One region of the Polaromonas sp. P1_F6 genome, then DNA from elsewhere that is predicted to be linked to it. Evidence: riboswitches for the same ligand, from Rfam matches in the RefSeq annotation. Region 1 holds a riboswitch; the other holds the start of a gene.

What was found. A riboswitch is a leader RNA that binds a small molecule or an ion and turns the genes downstream of it on or off. The one in region 1 is predicted to bind glycine.
Region 2: another riboswitch for glycine. It lies ahead of AC1DY9_RS21465 (D-amino acid dehydrogenase); the one in region 1 lies ahead of gcvT (glycine cleavage system aminomethyltransferase GcvT).

What each region holds. Positions count from the first base shown of each region.
Region 1 covers NZ_JBFUBQ010000001.1:362,983-372,353, reverse strand. Annotated here, with positions in the region: gene AC1DY9_RS01780 (TRAP transporter large permease) at 1-816, shown strand, start outside; gene AC1DY9_RS01775 (hypothetical protein) at 889-1,458, shown strand; glycine riboswitch at 1,486-1,601, shown strand; glycine riboswitch at 1,623-1,726, shown strand; gene gcvT (glycine cleavage system aminomethyltransferase GcvT) at 1,782-2,942, shown strand; gene gcvH (glycine cleavage system protein GcvH) at 2,997-3,362, shown strand; gene gcvP (aminomethyl-transferring glycine dehydrogenase) at 3,421-6,315, shown strand; gene AC1DY9_RS01755 (sulfite exporter TauE/SafE family protein) at 6,317-7,072, shown strand; gene AC1DY9_RS01750 (transglutaminase-like domain-containing protein) at 7,084-7,854, opposite strand; gene AC1DY9_RS01745 (mannitol dehydrogenase family protein) at 8,024-9,172, opposite strand; gene AC1DY9_RS01740 (zinc-binding alcohol dehydrogenase family protein) at 9,186-9,371, opposite strand, start outside.
Region 2 covers NZ_JBFUBQ010000011.1:15,332-24,702, reverse strand. Annotated here, with positions in the region: gene AC1DY9_RS21490 (hypothetical protein) at 1-168, opposite strand, end outside; gene AC1DY9_RS21485 (CaiB/BaiF CoA transferase family protein) at 462-1,694, shown strand; gene AC1DY9_RS21480 (alpha/beta fold hydrolase) at 1,725-2,459, shown strand; gene AC1DY9_RS21475 (thioredoxin domain-containing protein) at 2,456-2,938, shown strand; gene AC1DY9_RS21470 (GrpB family protein) at 3,135-3,677, shown strand; glycine riboswitch at 3,875-3,996, shown strand; gene AC1DY9_RS21465 (D-amino acid dehydrogenase) at 4,108-5,421, shown strand; gene AC1DY9_RS21460 (DUF1737 domain-containing protein) at 5,515-5,721, shown strand; gene AC1DY9_RS21455 (DinB family protein) at 5,721-6,254, shown strand; gene phnD (phosphate/phosphite/phosphonate ABC transporter substrate-binding protein) at 6,469-7,440, shown strand; gene AC1DY9_RS21445 (response regulator) at 7,639-9,371, opposite strand, start outside.

The DNA of each region.
Region 1 (9,371 bases):
ATTCTTTACGGCGTGAGCGCCGAGGTCTCGATCGGAGAACTCTTCATCGCCGGCTTCGGCCCGGGGCTTTTGATCGGCTGCGCGCTGATGCTGTTCGTGCACCTGTACTGCCGCTGGAAGGGCTGGGGCAAGCACGACGGCGACGGCCGCCTGAGCTTTGGCAAGGCGACCTGGCAGGCCAGCTGGGCGCTGCTGATGCCGGTGATTATTCTGGGCGGCATTTACGGCGGGATTTTCACGCCGACCGAGGCGTCGGCGGTGGCGGTGTTTTATGCGCTGGTCGTCGGCACCGTGATCTACCGCGAAATCAAGCCGGCCGACCTGTACGTCATCCTGCGCAAATCGGTGCTCTCCAGCGCCGTGATCATGTTCATCATCGCCAATGCCGGGTTGTTCGCCTTTCTGATCACCCGGGCCGGCGTGCCGGACGCCATAGGCCATTGGCTGGAAGCAGTGCTGCAATCGCCCGCCCTCTTCCTGCTCGGCGTTAACGCGGCGCTGTTCATCATCGGCATGTTCATTGAAACCAGCGCCGCCATCATTGTTCTGGCACCCATCCTGGCGCCAGTGGCTGTGCATTTCGGCATCGATCCGGTGCACTTCGGGCTGGTGATGGTGGTCAATCTTGCCCTGGGCATGATCACACCGCCTTTCGGCGTGAACCTGTTCGCGGCCTGCACCGTCGCCAGGATATCGCTGGACCGCATCGTGACCCACCTGATCCCCTTTGTGCTCGTCATCCTGGCTTGCCTGATGGTGGTCACTTACGTCCCGCAGCTGTCGCTGGCTCTGCGGGATCTCGTCTACGCAAAATAGCTTTTCGGACGGGATTCACGAGGCTGTCATTTTCAGCAGCCATGCTCGGGGTTTCATTTCAGGATGAAATCCATGCAGCTCCACAAAACCGACCGCGCCCGTGCCGAGCTCAAGCCCGGCGTGAGAACGCTAGGCCAGCGCGAGCGCACCCTGCTGCTGATGGCCGACGGCAGCAAGTCGGCCCAGGACTTCCGCCCGCTGTTTGAGGGCGACGGCGAAGCCATTGCCCTGCGCCTTTTGCGCGACGGCTTTCTGGAAGCCCATCCCGGCAAGACGTCCGCGCCGGCAAAAAACCCTGCGCCTGCACCCGCCCAAACACTCACGCCGGCGCAGTTACAGAACTTTCCCAGCCCCGAAACCACCCAGGCCATTCAGGTCTCTGCCGATCAATTTGAAGGCAAGCGCTCGCTTGCCACAACCCGGATGTTCCTGTTCGACATCTGCGAACGCATGTTCGCCCGGCGCAACCCGGAGATGGCCGAGCGCTTTCGCGAAGCGCTGCGCAATGCCAAAGACCGCGAGACCATGCTCAGCGCCTCGCGCGAAATGATCGAGGAAATCGAAAAAATCGCGGGCCACGAGCGCGCCGACTCCATCAGCGAGCGCATCGCCATGCTGCTGCCGCAGCACCAGGCCGCCTGATCGAGCCGACAGCGGCTTCCGTTACACTCAGCGGTGTCAGGAGAGAGTTTTCCTCGCGAAAACCGCCGAAGGCGCACGAGCACCCTGGGGGCACCCCCCTTGAGTAGCACTGAACGCTCAGGCAAAAGGACTGGCAACCGCCCTGCGGCGCACCACGCGGCAAGGCGTTCCCTACTGGAGAGAGGCCGCCTTTCACGGGCAGCCCACCGAAGGAGCAAGCCTGCATCGCCGGGTGAATCTCTCAGGTAAAGTGGACAGCAGGGGCAGCCCATGGATTGAGAACAAGTTCTTGCCATGACCGTGTTTGCCCCCTGGAGAATGCCTTGTCCGATTCGTCCACCTCTTCCGCCGCCCCCGAAACCTTGTTGAAAACGCCCCTGCATGACCTGCATGTGGAGCTTGGCGCGCGCATGGTGCCTTTTGCGGGCTATTCGATGCCGGTGCAGTACCCCGCGGGCCTGATGGCGGAACACCACCACACACGCCAGGCTGCCGGCCTTTTTGACGTGTCCCACATGGGCCAGCTACGCCTGGTGGGTGCTGATGCCGCAGTCGCGCTGGAATCCCTGATACCCGTTGATGTGATCGACCTGCCCGCCGGCAAGCAGCGCTACGGCCTGCTGTTGAACGACGACGGCGGCATCATCGACGACCTGATGTTCTTCAACCGCGACTACGCCAACGGCGGCGACCTCTTTGTCATCGTCAACGGCGCCTGCAAGGTCGGCGACATTGCACACATCCAGGCAAAGATCGGCTCGCGCTGCGAAGTCATCCCCATGCCGGAAATGGCGCTGATGGCGCTGCAGGGCCCACAGGCCGTCACTGCCTTGCAGCGCCTGGCGCCCGGTGTCGAAAAACTCGTATTCATGACCGGCGGCCGCTTCAGCGTGGCCGGCTGCGACTGCTTCATCACCCGCAGCGGCTACACCGGTGAAGATGGCTTTGAAGTCTCGGTGCCTGCTTCGCAAGCTGACGCACTCGCACGCGCGCTGCTCGCGCAACCTGAAGTCAAACCCATCGGCCTGGGCGCGCGCAATTCGCTGCGGCTGGAGGCCGGCCTGTGCCTCTACGGCAACGACATCGACACCACCACCACGCCGGTGGAAGCCAACCTCAACTGGGCCATGCAAAAGATTCGCCGCACCGGCGGCGCGCGTGCCGGCGGCTTCCCTGGCGCAGACAAAATTCTGGCCCAGCTGGCCGACCCCGCCCTGCTCACCCGCAAGCGTATCGGCCTGGTGGCGCTGGAGCGCGTTCCTGTACGCGACCACACCGAACTGCAAAGCACCGACGGCATGGCTATCGGCGAAGTCACCAGCGGTTTGTTGGGCCCCACCATCAACCAGCCCGTCGCCATGGGTTACATCAAACCTGAGTTCGCTGCGCTGGGCACACGCGTGAACGCCATCGTGCGCGGCAAGCCGGTGCCCATGGAAGTGGCCGCCATGCCTTTCGTTCCCGCCCGCTACTACCGCGGTTAAGCACCAGATCAAGCTCCCCGTTTTATTCACCCCACTCAACCCCTGGAGAACCTCATGACCGTCAAATACACCGAAGACCACGAATGGGTCAAGATTGAAGGCAACGTCGCCACCGTCGGCATCACCGTGCATGCGCAGGATGCGCTGGGCGATGTGGTGTTTGTGGACCTGCCGGCTGTCGGCACCACCTTCGCCCAGAAAGAAACCGCCGGTGTTGTCGAATCCGTCAAGGCCGCGGCCGACGTGTATATGCCCTTGAGTGGCGAAGTCACCGAAATCAACGAAGCCCTAAGAGACGACCCATCTCTCGCTAACAGCGACCCGATGGGCGCCGGCTGGTTTTTCAAAGTCAAGCTGTCCGACCCAACGCAGCTTGACGCGCTGATGGACGAAACCCGCTACACCGCCTTCGCTGCCTGATTTTCTGACCGATTCTTTTTTCTGACTCCTGGCTGCCAAGCCTGACACGGGACCCGACATGTTGATGCAATCCGCCAAGCCCTTGGGCGATCTTGAAAACCCTGCCGAATTCATCGCCCGCCACATCGGCATCGATGACGCCGACGAAGTCCACATGCTCAGCATCGTGGGCTCAGCCTCGCGCCGCGCGCTGGTGGAAGGCATTGTTCCACGCTCGATTGCACGCAGCACCGCCATGGCCATCCCGGCCCCCGTCACGGAGGCGGCCGCGCTCAAGCAGCTCAAAGCCATCGCGGCCAAGAACCAGGTGTTCAAGAACTTCATTGGCCAAGGCTACTACGGCACCTACACGCCGGGCGTGATCCTGCGCAACATCCTCGAGAACCCCGCCTGGTACACGGCCTACACGCCCTACCAGGCTGAGATTTCGCAGGGCCGCATGGAAGCGCTGATCAACTTCCAGACCATGGTCTGCGACCTGACCGGCATGCCGATCGCCAACGCCTCCATGCTCGACGAAGCCACCGCCGCCGCCGAAGCCATGACCCTGGCCAAGCGCAGCGTGAAAAGCAAAAGCAATGTCTTCATCGTCGCAGGCGACTGCCACCCGCAAACAATTGAGGTGATCCAGACCCGCGCAAAGCCCTTGGGCATCGAGGTGAAGGTCAGCACGGCAGCCGTCACGGTGCCGCAACTGATGGCCGAAGGCAATTACTTCGGCGTGCTGGCGCAATACCCCGCCACCACAGGTAGCATCCATGACCTGCGCCCGCTGGCCGGCCAGGCGCATGTCGATGGCGCAGCCCTCTGCGTTGCGGCCGACCTGCTGGCGCTCACGCTGCTGGCCCCGCCCGGTGAATGGGATGCCGACATCGTGCTCGGCAACACCCAGCGCTTCGGCATGCCCATGGGCAACGGGGGGCCGCACGCGGCTTACCTTGCCTGCCGCGACGAATTCAAGCGCTCGCTGCCCGGCCGCCTGGTCGGCGTGACCATCGACAGCCACGGCAACCCGACCTACCGCCTGGCGCTGCAAACCCGTGAGCAACACATCCGCCGCGAGAAAGCCACCTCCAACATCTGCACCGCGCAGGTGCTGCCAGCCGTCATCGCCAGCATGTACGCGGTCTACCACGGCCCGCAAGGCCTCAAGCGCATCGCCGAGCGTGTGGCGGCCTATACGGCCATCTTCGTGCAGGGTCTCAAAGAGCTGGGCTATGAAATCACCAACACAGGCGCCTTCGATTCCGTCACGGTGAAGACGGGTGACGCTACCAATTTGATAGCTGACCGCGCACGTTCGGCGGGCGCCAACCTGCGTTTTCGCTTGAATAATCACCTGGGCGTGTCGCTGGACGAGACCACCAGCCGCAAGGACATCGAACTGCTCTGGTCCTTCTTCGCCAGGCCCGGCCAGACCGTACCCGTGGTCAGCGCTTTCGAAAAGGGCATCGAGTCGCTGATCCCCGCCGGCCTGCGCCGCACCAGCGCCTTCCTGTCGCACCCGGTGTTCAACACCCACCACTCCGAAACCGGCATGCTGCGCTACATCCGCATGCTGAGCGACAAAGATCTCGCACTGGATCGCAGCATGATTCCGCTGGGCAGCTGCACCATGAAGCTCAATGCCACCAGCGAGATGATTCCCATCACCTGGCCGGAGTTCGCCAACATTCACCCCTTCGCACCCGCAGACCAGCTGCAGGGCTATGCGGAACTCGACAAGCAGTTGCGCGACTGGCTGTGCCAGGCCACGGGTTATGCAGGCATCAGCCTGCAGCCTAACGCCGGCTCGCAAGGCGAGTACGCGGGCCTGCTGGTCATCAAGGCCTTTCATGAAGCCAAAGGCCAGGGTCATCGCAACATCTGCCTGATCCCTTCGTCGGCTCACGGCACCAACCCGGCCAGCGCCCAGATGGTGGGCATGACCGTCGTCGTGACCGCCTGCGACGCGCTGGGCAATGTCGACATGGCCGACCTCAAGGCCAAGTGCGAACAGCACAGCGCCAACCTCGCCTGCGTGATGATCACCTACCCCAGCACGCATGGCGTGTTCGAAACCCAGGTAAAAGAGCTCTGCGCCATGGTGCACAGCCACGGCGGACGCGTTTACGTGGACGGCGCCAACATGAACGCACTGGTGGGCGTGGCCGCGCCGGGCGAGTTCGGCGGCGACGTGAGCCACCTGAACCTGCACAAAACCTTTTGCATCCCGCACGGCGGCGGCGGCCCGGGCGTTGGCCCGGTGTGCGTGGTGGCTGACCTGGTGCCTTACCTGCCCGGCCATGCCACGGCCGGCATTCCCGTCAACGGCGTGGGGGCGGTTTCTGCGGCCCCCCTGGGTAACGCAGCGGTGTTGCCCATCAGCTGGATGTACTGCCGCATGATGGGACCAGAAGGGTTGACGCAGGCGACTGAAGTCGCCATCCTGAGCGCCAACTACATCAGCTCGCGCCTCAAGGACCACTACCCCACGCTATACGCCAGCGAGAATGGCCATGTCGCGCATGAATGCATTCTCGATCTGCGCCCGCTCAAGGAAACCAGCGGCGTCACCGCCGAAGACGTGGCCAAGCGCCTGATGGACTACGGCTTTCACGCGCCCACATTGAGCTTCCCTGTGCCCGGCACCCTGATGGTCGAGCCGACCGAAAGCGAAACCCTGGCCGAGCTGGACCGTTTCATCGACGCGATGATCGCCATCCGCGAAGAGATCCGAAAAATCGAAGCTGGCCAATGGCCGCAAGACAACAACCCGCTCAAGCATGCGCCGCACACCGCGGCCAGCCTGATGGGCGCTGACTGGGACCGCCCTTACTCCCGCGAAACCGGCGCCTTCCCATTGGCCTCGCTCAAGCAGGTCAAATACTGGCCGCCGGTGGGCCGCGTCGACAACGTTTACGGCGACCGCAACCTTTTTTGCAGCTGCGTGCCCGTGAGTGATTACGCCTGAGTTGGACGCTCACATCATCCTGATCGTCGCGGGGGCGGCGGCAGCGGGGTTTGTCCAGGGCCTGTCGGGTTTTGGCTTCAGCCTTGTCGCCATGTCTTTCTGGGCCTGGGCTATAGACCCGAAGCTGGCGGCTGTCATGGCGGTGTTCGGCGGCCTGACGGGCCAGGTCATGGCGGCCTTTACGGTCAGCCGCACAACTGACTGGAAGCGCCTGCTGCCGTTTCTGGCCGGCGGCCTGCTGGGGCTCCCGCTGGGTTTGCTGTTGTTGCCGCAACTTGACGTCCAGCTCTTCAAGCTGTTTCTCGGCATGCTGCTGGCGCTATGGTGCCCGGCCATGCTTTTTTCGGGCAAGCTCCCGCGCATTCACCATGGGGGCCGCGTCGCCGACGGCACGATTGGCGTTGCCGGTGGTTTCATGGGGGCCTTGGGTGGTTTCAGCGGTGTGATTCCGACACTGTGGTGCACCCTGCGCGGCTACGAAAAGAGTGCCCAGCGCGCCGTCATCCAGAACTTCAATCTGGCCGTGCTGACCGTCACCATGGCCAGCTATGTTGCCGCCGGCCTGGTCACGCGCGAAACGCTGCCCATGCTGGCCATCGTGGCGCCTGCTGCGCTCATTTGCGCCTGGCTGGGCGGGCGTGTTTACACGGGCATCAGCGACCTGGCCTTTCGCAGACTGGTGCTGAGCCTGCTGACCTGCTCCGGCGTGGCGATGCTGGTGTCATCCGTGCCGGAGTTGCTGCGGCGGATGGGCTAGGGCCTGTCATTTCAATAAAAACGCGAGCCGGCCCGCAGCTCACGAATGGCCCGAATCATGGTCGGAGCCAGCGCATTCCATTGCAAGGCCCGCAGTGATCGACGGTAACGCAGCCCGCTGCCCCCGAGGGATGCCGACACCAGTTCCAGAGGATCGCTCACCACGCACAGAAGCCGCGTGAGCATGGGGTCCTGCTCGGTAGGCACACCGCCGAGGAAGGCGTCGTTCTTTCCGTCCCACAGAAGCTGGGCATTGATGTGGATACCCCAGCCGCACTCCCAGCCGTTCGCTTTCAGGCGTTCGAGCGCCGCAGCCACGTATTCGGCATCGAAGATGTAGGTGTCGGTGCGCACCCAACGGCCCAGCCAGAACTCCGCCAGCGGCCGCGCCGCCGGCGTGGCCCGCGGGATCAGGCCGCGAAGCATCTCGCCGCGCATCTCCATGTAGCGCACACGGGCCGGGATGCCGGCGGAGCGCATCAGCGCGATCAGCAGCGTCACCTTGTCGTCACCGTCGCCTCCGCGCGCCTCAAGTACGTCGCGGGCGGTCGGGTACTGCAGCTTGATCCGCTTGGTATAAGGCAGGCGCTTGACGAAGCGATAGATAGCCAGTGCCTTGTCCCGGTCGGTGCGGCACAGCTGGACAATCGAGCGAGCCTTCAGGCGCAGCTTGGTGTCGTCCAGGTCCAGCAGGGGCGTTGTGCCAAGCCAGTCCTGCGGCCGGTCGCTGGCTCTTTGATGCAGCCGGCGGGGCGAATCGAATTGTGCGGCAAGTGCCACCATGGAACCACCGACGGAGTGAATGGTTTACGCATCGTAACCCCGGAGGCGCAATTGCGGCGAATTTCCGTTCCACGCCCGGGCGCTGAGGGACTGGCCCCTGGCATGAGGGCTCGCGGCGTCGGATGTTGCGCCGCAGCATGTCATCAAACGCAGGTGACCAGCCGGTGGTTCAGGCACCAGTGCCCAGGGTGCTTCCGGTTTCAGCTAACGCATTGCGCAGCTGGGTCTGTGCGATGGGCAGTTGCAGCGCCACGGCGCGCTCTAGCACGGGTGCCAGGCGGCGCAGCTTCTTCTGCGCGTGGTCCTTGGCAATGTCGGCCAGACGGTGTTCCAGAAACGGGTTGAGCAGGCGGTCGCGCAATTCCACCAGGTAGGCGTGGGCCTCGGGGCCTGTGCCCTCGGCGTCAAATACCGGCAGCACCTCGTCGGCCCACACGGCCTCCAGCGGGGTGCGCAGCGCCGGGGTGTGCATGGCCTGCATCACGGTCATGTCAGCAGCACCGCCCAGCAGCTGCCAGCGTTCGGCCAATATCGTGTGGCCCAGGTTCAGCAGCCAGAGCTTGCGTTGCTCGAAGGGGGCCAGTGCATCCGTCACCACCATGGCCGGGTGGCTGCAAGGAAGCACCATGCGCGGCTGGCGTTCGATGGCCCACAGCGCATAGGGCTCGGCCACTGCACCGGCGGGTTCCAGCGGAGACGACACGATGCGGTCCACCAGTGAATTGACCCACACGCAGTGCTCCCGCACATAGCGAAGGAAGGCGGGCGTAACGCCCCAGCTCTGTGCCAGCGTGGATACCAGGTTGCGCAGCGTGTCCCCGTTGCGGTTGACCAGTTCGCAGGGGTACAGCGTCAGGGGAGCCTCCGGCTGCTGCTGCCAGCGGTGGTGCAGAAGCGCCACCAGCTTGGCCGGGTAGCTGCGCGGCGGCGGCGTCGTCGTCGGGCTACGCAGCAGCGCCGCGGTGTCGGAGTCGTCCAGTGCATAGCCCATGTCCGCGGTGTTGGAGATGATGACCTGCACGGTGGTAGCCATGGCATCGCGCAACAGTGTCCAGTCGCGGCGGGCATGCCAGACGGCCTGTACTGCGTTCACTTGCACGGTTTCCTCGATACGCCGGCCATGTTGCATGCCGCGCAATTCGACGCGGTAGCCATGTGCCAGTGCCGCGGCGCGCGCGCTGCTCTGCGGGCTGTCTGTGCTCTGCACCACGGTTATGCCGCCCAGCGCCTGGCCCTGGGCCAGGGCCTCGGACACAAACAGGTCCGCATGCGCCTGCAGAAAGCGCCCGGTGCCAAACTGGAGGATGGGCGTGCTCACGTGGAGACTCCGGTCAGCATTCGATCAGCGCCTTGACGACGCCCTGCGTGGGGTCCAGCAGGGTGGCGAACTGGGCGGGTACATCGGCCAGGGCCATGCGATGAGTGTTGAGTGCTGCGGTGGGGATTTTGCCGCCCCGCATCGCCTCAAGCACCGTTTCGAAGTCTTCCATGGTGGCATTGCGGCTGCCCAGCAGCGT
Region 2 (9,371 bases), on a different contig from region 1:
GGATTCGTAGTTTTGCTGATTTATCAGTGACAACACAGAGTATCTGGCCGCGATGTTGTTCTGGACGACTGTCGTGTCAAACGCCATGAGCCGTTCGCACGAATCGGGTTGCCCCAACGCACCGCCAAACGAAAGCGCGAGCGCAACTGTAAAGAATAGTTTTTTCATTTAACCCCTCCTTTTGTCCGTTATTGAGCAAGCAAATCCGGTCAGGGATTCAAGGATTTCGGTATATGGATTGCGGGAGAATGCACCAAATTTGAAGTCACCAGAATCGAAAATCTGCCAATAAATTCTAGGCTTCCAGCCCGTCTTGCCCACCCCCAATCGGAGGAGCTTTCAGCCTTTTTGGTGCTTCCGAGCTAATCGTTTACCCGGCCCTCGTTCGATTCACAGCGGGGTGGCGAGTTCTCCATCGTCCTTCCCCTGGCTTGATCCGAGCTGAAGGCAAAATGCCATACATGAACTCCCTATCCGGCATCCGTATCCTCGACCTCTCCCGCGTACTCGCAGGCCCCTGGTGTACCCAGACGCTGGCTGACCTGGGCGCCGATGTCATCAAGATTGAACGCCCCGGCACGGGGGACGACACGCGCACCTGGGGGCCGCCGTTTTTGAAGGATGCGCAGGGTGCCGATACCGAAGCGGCTTATTACCTGGGCACGAACCGCAACAAGCGATCTGTGACCTGCGACATTGCGCAGCCTGCGGGCCAGGCACTGGTGCGTGAGCTGGCGGCTCATTGCGATGTGTTTGTGGAGAACTTCAAGGTGGGCGACATGGCGCGTTATGGCTTGGACTATGCGTCGCTCAAGGCCATCAACCCGCGCCTCGTGTATTGCTCGGTCACGGGCTTTGGGCAGAACGGGCCTTATGCCGACCGTGCGGGGTATGACTACGCGATCCAGGGCATGGGCGGGCTGATGAGCGTGACGGGTGAGCGCGACGACCTGGGCGGCGGGCCGCAGAAAGTCGGCGTGGCGGTGGCGGATTTGATGACGGGGATGTATGCGACGGTGGCGATACTGGCCGCGCTGCGCCATGCCGAGAAAACCGGCGAGGGCCAGCAGGTGGATATGGCGCTGCTGGATACCCAAGTGGCCATGCTGGCCAACCTGGGCGCCAACTATTTAGTCAGCGGCAAGGCGCCGGGCCGGGCGGGCAATGCGCACCAGAACATCGTGCCTTACCAGGTGTTTGAAGTCGCACCTGCGCCCGATGGCAGCAAAGACCATTTGATTCTGGCCGTGGGCAATGACTCGCAGTATGCGAAGTTTTGCGCCGTGGCCAACATCCCTGAGCTGGCGACTAACCCGCTGTTTGCCACCAACCGCAACCGCGTGCTGAACCGCGGGCAGCTGGTGCCGATTCTGGAAGCGGTGATGAAGACGCGCAGCAAGGCCGACTGGCTGGGTGCGCTGGAGGCGGCAAAAGTGCCGTGCGGCGCCATCAACAGCCTGGCAGAAGTGTTTGCCGACCCGCAGATTGAAGCGCGCAAGATGGTGACGGAGTGGAAGCATCCGGTGAAGGATGATTTGAAGCTGGTCTCCAGCCCCATCCGCATGAGCGCCACGCCGGTGCGCACCGACCTGCCGCCGCCGTTGCTGGGCCAGCATACCGAAGAGGTGCTGCGCAGCGTGCTGAACTATTCCGACGCCAGGTTGTCTGAACTGAAGAGCAGCAAAACCATTTGATGCAGCAACCTTTAACATGGAAGTGACGCAATGAAACACAATTTTGTTCTGGTCCACGGCGCGTGGCATGGCGGCTGGTGCTGGCGGCGTGTGGCGCAGGCGCTGCAGCTGGACCACCACAAGGTGTTCACGCCGACACTGACCGGCCTGGGCGAGCGCGCCCATTTGCTCTCACCCACGATCAACCTCGACACGCACATCAACGACGTGATCAACCTGATCGAGGCGGAAGAGCTGCATGAAGTGATTCTGGCGGTGCATTCCTATGCCGGCATGATCGGCACGGCTGTCACTGACCGCATGCCCGACCGCATCAAGCACCTGGTGTATGTGGATGCGGTGGTGCCCAAGCCCGGCGAGAGCTGGAGCAGCACGCAGGCCAGCGCCACGCAGCAGCAGCGCATGGCGGCGGCGCAGGCTTCGCCCAGCTTCAGCTTTCCGGCACCCGACCCGGAGGTGTTCGGCCTGCACGATGCTGACCGTGACTGGGTGAAGCGCCGGCAGACGCCGCACCCCGGCAACACCTACCAGGCGCCGCTGCACTTTGATATGCAGCGCGTAGCCGCTGTGCCGCGCACTTTTGTCAGTTGCACGCAACCCGCCCTGGCCACCATAGAGCCGAGCCGGCTGCGTGTGAAAGACCCGAAATTCTGGGACGGTGCGTGGCTGCCGAATTCGCGCGTGGTGGAGATCAAGACCGGCCATGACCCCATGATCAGCGAACCGGCTGCGCTGACGAAGATTTTGCTGGAAAGCGCCGAATGAGCCAGGTGGGCCGCCGCCAGTTCACTGCCGCGCTGGCAGCCGGGCTGGCCTTGCCCCAGCTCGCACTGGCCAAAGACACTGCCTTGCCTGTGCCGGCCTCTTTGCCGGCGGCCGCTGGAATCGCCTTCGCCAAAAATGAACCACTCGTGCTGTTGGTCAGCCTGCCCGGCTGCCCTTTTTGCGAGCTGGTGCGGCGCAACTACCTGTTGCCGGCGCAGCGTGACGGCAGCCTGCACGCCTGGCAGCTCAACATCAGCGACCGCACGACGCCGCTGACCGGCTTTGACGGCCAGGTGACGACAGCCGCCGCGCAAGTCGCGGCATGGAAAGCCGGTTTCACACCCACCGTGCTGTTTCTGGGCCCGGCCGGGCAAGACCTGGCGGAACGGCTGGTTGGCCTGGCATCTACCGACTTTTATGGTGCCTATCTGGAAGAGCGACTGGCCCAGGCGCGCAAAGCTGTGCTGGCTCTCCGGTAAATGAAATGCAGACCGCCTCATTCGCAGCCGCGGGACTTCTAGTTGCTATTGTTTTAATAGCTGCTCGCGCAATATTTGATTGGGCTGAAGGCCTTTTTGATGCTTAAAACCGCCCCAAAAATAGCCCCGCAAAGGATTCTGGCGTGTCGCACAGCGTTTTTTGCCCCTGCACAACAACCTGCCAGCCGTCACGCGCATGACTGACCAGGAATCGCTGCTTGCCGCTATCCACGAGGAAGTGGTCTTGCAGGCCTACAACCCAGCCTGGCCCCAGCAGTTTGTGGCTGAGCGGGACCGCCTGCTTGCGCTCTCCCCTCAGCTGCCGGCCCGCCTGATCGACATCCAGCACATCGGCAGCACAGCCGTGCCCGGCCTGGCGGCCAAGCCGGTGATCGATATGCTGGCCGGTGTGGAATCAATCGCGGCGGCTGAAGCGCTTCTGGCGCCGCTGTGCGCCAATGGCTACACGACCTCCGCTGAATTCAATGCCTCGCTGTCTGACCGCAAATGGCTGATGCGCTGGGCAGAGGGGCGCCGCACGCATCACCTGCACCTGGTGGTGCACGGCGGCGAGGTGTGGGCGCAGCGCCTGCGTTTTCGCGACGCCCTGCGTTCGGACCCGGCGCTGGCGGCGCGCTATGCCGCGCTCAAGGCGGAACTGGCGGCCAGGCACCCGGGTGACCGGGAGGCCTACACCGATGCCAAAGCCGCGTTTGTGAACGCAGTGAGCGAAGGCTAAACCTCCCTGCTCCCTACTCCCTACTATTAAGCCGCTGAATTAACCCGCTAGACCTGTACTGAACGCCCTATTCACGCTTGGCAAAACAGTCTTCGGTGGTAAATTCAAACCCGTTCAAGCAGGAGAGCGCTGCCCCACAAGGCAGCCACCGAAGGCGCAAACTTCCATAATCGCTCAGGTCCCGTACTGCCCGGAACACACAGCCGTCTGGAGAGACGCCGCACGCAAGGTGCAGCGCACCGAAGGAGCAAAGCCGAAGCTTGTCATCGACATAAAAGCAACGGCTGAATCTCTCAGGTAACAAGGACAGTGGAAGCGGCCGCAAGCATGTGATGGCTTGGCGGTTGCCACGATTCTTCCGATTCAACAGCAACCCCTGGCACGGCGCTTGCGCTACTGCAATGTTCTGCTTGAATGAAAAGGAATCGCCATGAAAGTCATGGTTTTGGGGGCTGGTGTCACGGGGATCACCACGGCCTGGTATTTGGCGCAGCGCGGCCATGAGGTGACAGTGGTGGAACGCCGCAACGCAGCCGCGATGGAAACCAGTTTTGCCAACGGCGGGCAAATATCGGTGAGCCATGCGGAACCCTGGGCCAACCCGGGTGCGCCGCTGAAAGTGTTGCAATGGCTGGCGCGTGAAGACGCGCCGCTGCTCTTCAGGCTGCGCGCCGATGTGAACCAGTGGCTGTGGGGGCTGGAGTTTTTGCGCAACTGCACGCCGGCGCGCACGGCACAAAACATCAAGCAGATCGTGAACCTGGGCATGTACAGCCGCGGCGCGCTGCAAAAGCTGCGCGCCGAGCTGGGCCTGCTGTACAACGCGCAGACCAAGGGCATCCTGCACTTCTACACCAGCCAGGCCGAGTACGACGCGGCGCAGGAACCCGCGCGCATCATGCGCGAGCACGGCTGCGAACTCGACATGAAGACGGCCGACGAATGTGTGGCGATTGAGCCCGCACTGGCGCAATGCCGCGGCAGCATCGTGGGCGGCAGCATGACGCCCAGCGATGAATCGGGTGACGCCCGCGCGTTTACCGCCGCGCTGGCCGCGCGCTGCGAACAGGCCGGTGTGAAATTTTTGTACAACACCACGGTGCTGGGCCTGGATGCCGCAGAGGGGCAGCTGAACGGCGTGCAGGTGGCGATGGGCAGTGGCGAGGCCGGTGGCAAGGTCGAGATGCTGAAAGCCGACGCGTATGTGATGTGCCTGGGCGCCTTCAGCGCGCAGTGGGCCAAGGTGCTGGGGCAAAGCCTGCGCATCTACCCGGCCAAGGGTTATTCGGTCACGCTGCCCGTGATCAACGAGGCGGCGTCTTACCAGGTGAGCCTGACCGACGACGAATACAAGCTGGTGTTCTCGCGTTTTGGCAACCGCTTGCGCATTGCCGGCACGGCCGAACTCAACGGCTACAACACCGAGCTGAACCTGGTGCGCTGCAACGCCATCGTGCGCCGTGTAAAACAACTCTTTCCCGACATGACGGACGGCGAAGGCGCGCAGTTCTGGACAGGCCTGCGGCCGGCCACGCCGAGCAACGTGCCTTACATCGGCAAAAGCAAGGCCTCCAATGTCTTCCTCAACACGGGCCACGGCACGCTGGGCTGGACACATGCCTGCGGCTCGGGCGCGGCGATTGCGGACATCGTGAGCGGGCGCGTGCCGGAAGTCGACTTTGCGTTTACCGGGATGCCGGCGCCGGAGCGTGTGATGGCATTGCCGGGGATGGCGAAGGCCTGAGCAAGGCCTGAAAAGGGGGTCTGGAGCACAGCGTCCTGCAGCAGGCGGGCGGAAACGGTAATATCGCCCTCCGTTCATCAGCCGCTTGCCGCCATGACATCACACGCCACCACGCCCCCCGACGGTCTTCCCACCTACAGGCTCCTTACCGGCCCTGATGACGCGAGCTTTTGCCGCCGCGTGAGCGAGGCGCTGGCGCTGGGTTACGAGCTTTACGGCTCGCCGGCGGCGACCTTTAATGGCGAGAACGTGATCGTGGCGCAGGCGGTGCTGTGGCCTTCGCTGCGCAAGGCCGGCTGATGAGCCCTGCCCAGCCACTGAACCCTGCAACGCTCCAGGCCATGGCGGATTTTCCGCGCCAGCTGGAGCAGTTCTACGACGCGATTCCTGAAAGCCACAAGGGTTGGACGCCGCCGTCGTGGGAAGGCATTCCGAGCGAACACTTCACGGCCATTGCGCAGGTCTGCCACGTCAGGGACATCGAGATTGACGGCTATCACGTGCGGTTTCAGCGTACCTTGTCAGAGGCCAGCCCCGTGCTGGAATCACTGGACGGCTACGCGCTGGAAAAGGAACGCAGCTACGCGGCCGCTGATGCGCAAGAGGCCATCGCGGCGTTTCGCGTAGCGCGCACCAGGACGATGGCTATGCTGTCGGGCATCACGCCCGAACAACTGGGCCGCACGGCGCAATTCGAAGGTTATGGCGCCCTCACGTTGCGCAGCCTGGTGCATTACCTGTGCAGCCATGACCAGCAACACCTGGCCGGGCTGCAATGGCTGCTCGGGAAGGTGGATGCTGCTCGCATGGCGGATGCCGGGGGCGATTTGTAACACCGCTTATCAGGAAAGGTATTTTTCGCGCTACCTTGACGCCCTTCGTTCAACGAAAAAACCACAAACTTTCTGACGTAATTCCGCTTTATGACCCTTTAGAGTCGGTCTACCTGTAAGTAAACGTTAGTTCGGAAGCACACTTGGGTTAACCGGCGTCTCTGCCGCGTGACCGCAAATGCGGTTTTATCCACAACTACCGGGATGATCACTCATGAAGTTTTATTTGCGCCATGCAGCAATATTGGCCAGCGCCGCCTGCGCCCTGGGTTCGGCAACAGCCCAGACCGACGAGGCGAAGCCTGCACGCAAGGCAAAAGCAGCGGCCGCCACCCCCGCGCCCGCGCCCGAAAAATATTCCGGCCCTCGCGAAAAAATGGTCGTGGCCATGCCCAAGACCTATGGCAAGAGCGAAACCATGGCCTTGTGGGGCGACTACTTCAGCCACCTGTCACGCTGCGGAAACATCGACCTGCAAAACGCGCAAGGCGAATCGATGGACAAGACCAGCAACATCGACATCCTCGGTGAAAAAGAGCTGATTGAAGGTATCTCGGCCGGCAAGGTCCAGCTGGCACAAGTCAACCCCGGCCTGGCTGCGCAGTTGGTCACCGCCGGCCAGCCGGCGCCGTTTGGCGTTCCCGGCAACAAGGCCAGCGGCGTGCGCAACTCCTACAAGCTGATCCTGGTCACCCGTATCGACAGTCCCTACAAGGAGCCCAAGGACCTGGTTGGCAAAAAAATCGCGCACACCACGCCAACCTCGAACTCGGGCAACCTCGCGCCGCGCGCGCTGTTCCCGGCGCTGGGCCTGACGCCGGACAAGGACTACGAAGTCGTGTTCTCCAACGGCCACGAGCGCTCCGTCACGGGCGTGATGCATGGTTTTTATCCGGCCGCAGCTGTGGCCAGCGATTTGTACCAGCGCATGGTCGTCAAGGGCGACATCAAGGGCTCGAGCATTCGCACGATCTGGGAAAGCCCGCCTTTCATGACGGAAACCTGGACCATGAGCAAGGACGTTTCGCCCGAACTGCAGGCACGCGTGAAGAAATGCTCGTTCAGCTACAGCTTCTCGCCCACACTGAAAAAGCAGCTGCCCGGCAACGACACCTTCCTGCCCATCAACTTTGATCGCGACTTCGCGACGGTGATGCAGGTCTACCGCGCCAGCCAGAAGAAGTAAGGCCCCCACGGTCGCTCACTTCGTGTAGCTCCCTGCCCCCCGAGGGGGCCGCCCGCCTGCGGTCTGGCAAAGCCAGTCCCGCGGCTCGAGCTGGCTTGAAGAATTCTTTGGGCACTACCACCGGGGGTATTCCACCAGCGGGGGCCGAGGGTCCGGCTTTGCCGGCCCCAGGCGCCGCCCCCTCGAGGGGGGAACAGGCTACACGCCAGTGAGCCTGGACGGGGGTGGGTCTACAGTCAGGGGTGGGTGAACCGTCCCCCACAGGCTTTCATCGAGCACCCGCTGCAGGGTACGGATCAGCTGCTCGTTGGAAGTGTGTGCTTTCACCAGCACTGCCTCCGCGCGCTGGCTTTGCTTCGGCTCCACATCGTGCGCAGAAAACACGACCACTGGCGGCACGATGTCGAGCGCTTCAATGGTGTCCAGCAGTCCCCAGCCCGAGCCGTCTTTCAGCGTCAGGTCGAGCAGCACCAGGTCGTAACGGCGGCGCGCCAGCTGGTCGCGTGCCTCGCGCAGCGTGGCGGCAAATTCAAAGGTGGCAAAGTCCTGGGCAATGGCCGCGGCAATGCGCTGGATATCGAGGTCGTCCTCGACGTGCAAAATGCGCGGCCGGCCTTCGGCCATGTTACCGATGGCACGGTGCAAACTGAGGATCAGGAGGTTCTCATCGATGGGTTTTTCCAGCCATGTTGAAACCGCCAGGGGCTGGGTATTGAACTCGAGCTCGCCTTCTTCAGCATTGGCCGAGACCACCACGATCGGCAGGTCTTTCGTCGCCTCTTCGCGGCGCAGTGCACGAATCAGGCTGATGCCGTCCTGGTCGGGCAGGTTCAGGTCGACCGTCATGGCAGCGTAGGGCATCAGCATGACTTGCTCCAGCGCCTGCCCTGCGCTGTGCACCATGTCCGAGTCAAAGCCGCCTTTATCAAGCATCAGGTTGATCAGGCGGGCAATGTCGGGATCGTCTTCGCAGACCAGGATGAGCGGCCTGGTCGCTGCCCCGGACCTGATGCTGGTTTGAATCGGCGCCGGCACCGCCTCGGGCAGCTCAAAGAAGAAAACAGTTCCGACGCCGGTTTCCGTCGTGAACCCGATTTGGCCGCCCATCCGCTCCACGATGGCGCGCGAGATGTTCAGGCCCAGGCCCGTACCACCCATTTTTCGGGTGTCCGATGTGTCGGCTTGCGAGAATTTCTGAAAGATGCGCTTTCGGAACTCTTCGGGAATGCCGGGGCCGCTGTCGGCGACTTCCACCCGGACCCTGCCGTTCTTGCACAGCAGCCGGACTTCCACGCAGGACTGGGCCGGCGCGAATTTCACGGCGTTGGACAACAGGTTGGTAATGACCTGGGTCAGCCTGTCGCTGTCGACGCTGACCCTTACCGCTTCTGCCGGTGCGTCCAGAACCAGCTTGACGTTGTGCTGGCCTGCGAAGCCTTCGTTGGCCGTCAGGGCTTGCGTCAGCAGAGGCTGCAGTTCCATCTGCTGGAAGTCAAAACGCATTTTTCCGGATTCAATTTTTTCGCTGTCAAGAATGTCGTTGATCAACCTGATGAGCCGTTCGCAATTGTTGGTGGCGATGCCGACCAGGTTTTTGGCCATGGCCGGCAGCTCCCCGGCCACGCCGCCGGCGATCAAGCCCAGGGAGCCGCGAATGGAGGTCAGCGGGGTGCGCAACTCATGACTGACGGTAGAGACGAACTCACTCTTCATGCGGTCAATGCGCTTGAGTTCGGTCACGTCGGTGCCCAGCGAGAAAAAGCCGACCACCTTGCCTTCGTCCTCGTTTTCGCCGTAGCGTGGAAAGTACTGCATGACGTAGTCGCGCAGCTGGCCATCTGACGTGACCTGCGTGCGGTCGTATTGCGCCGCGTAACCGGCGAGCGCTTCTTCAATCTTGCCCCGCTCTTTTTCGTGGAGCTCGTCGCCCA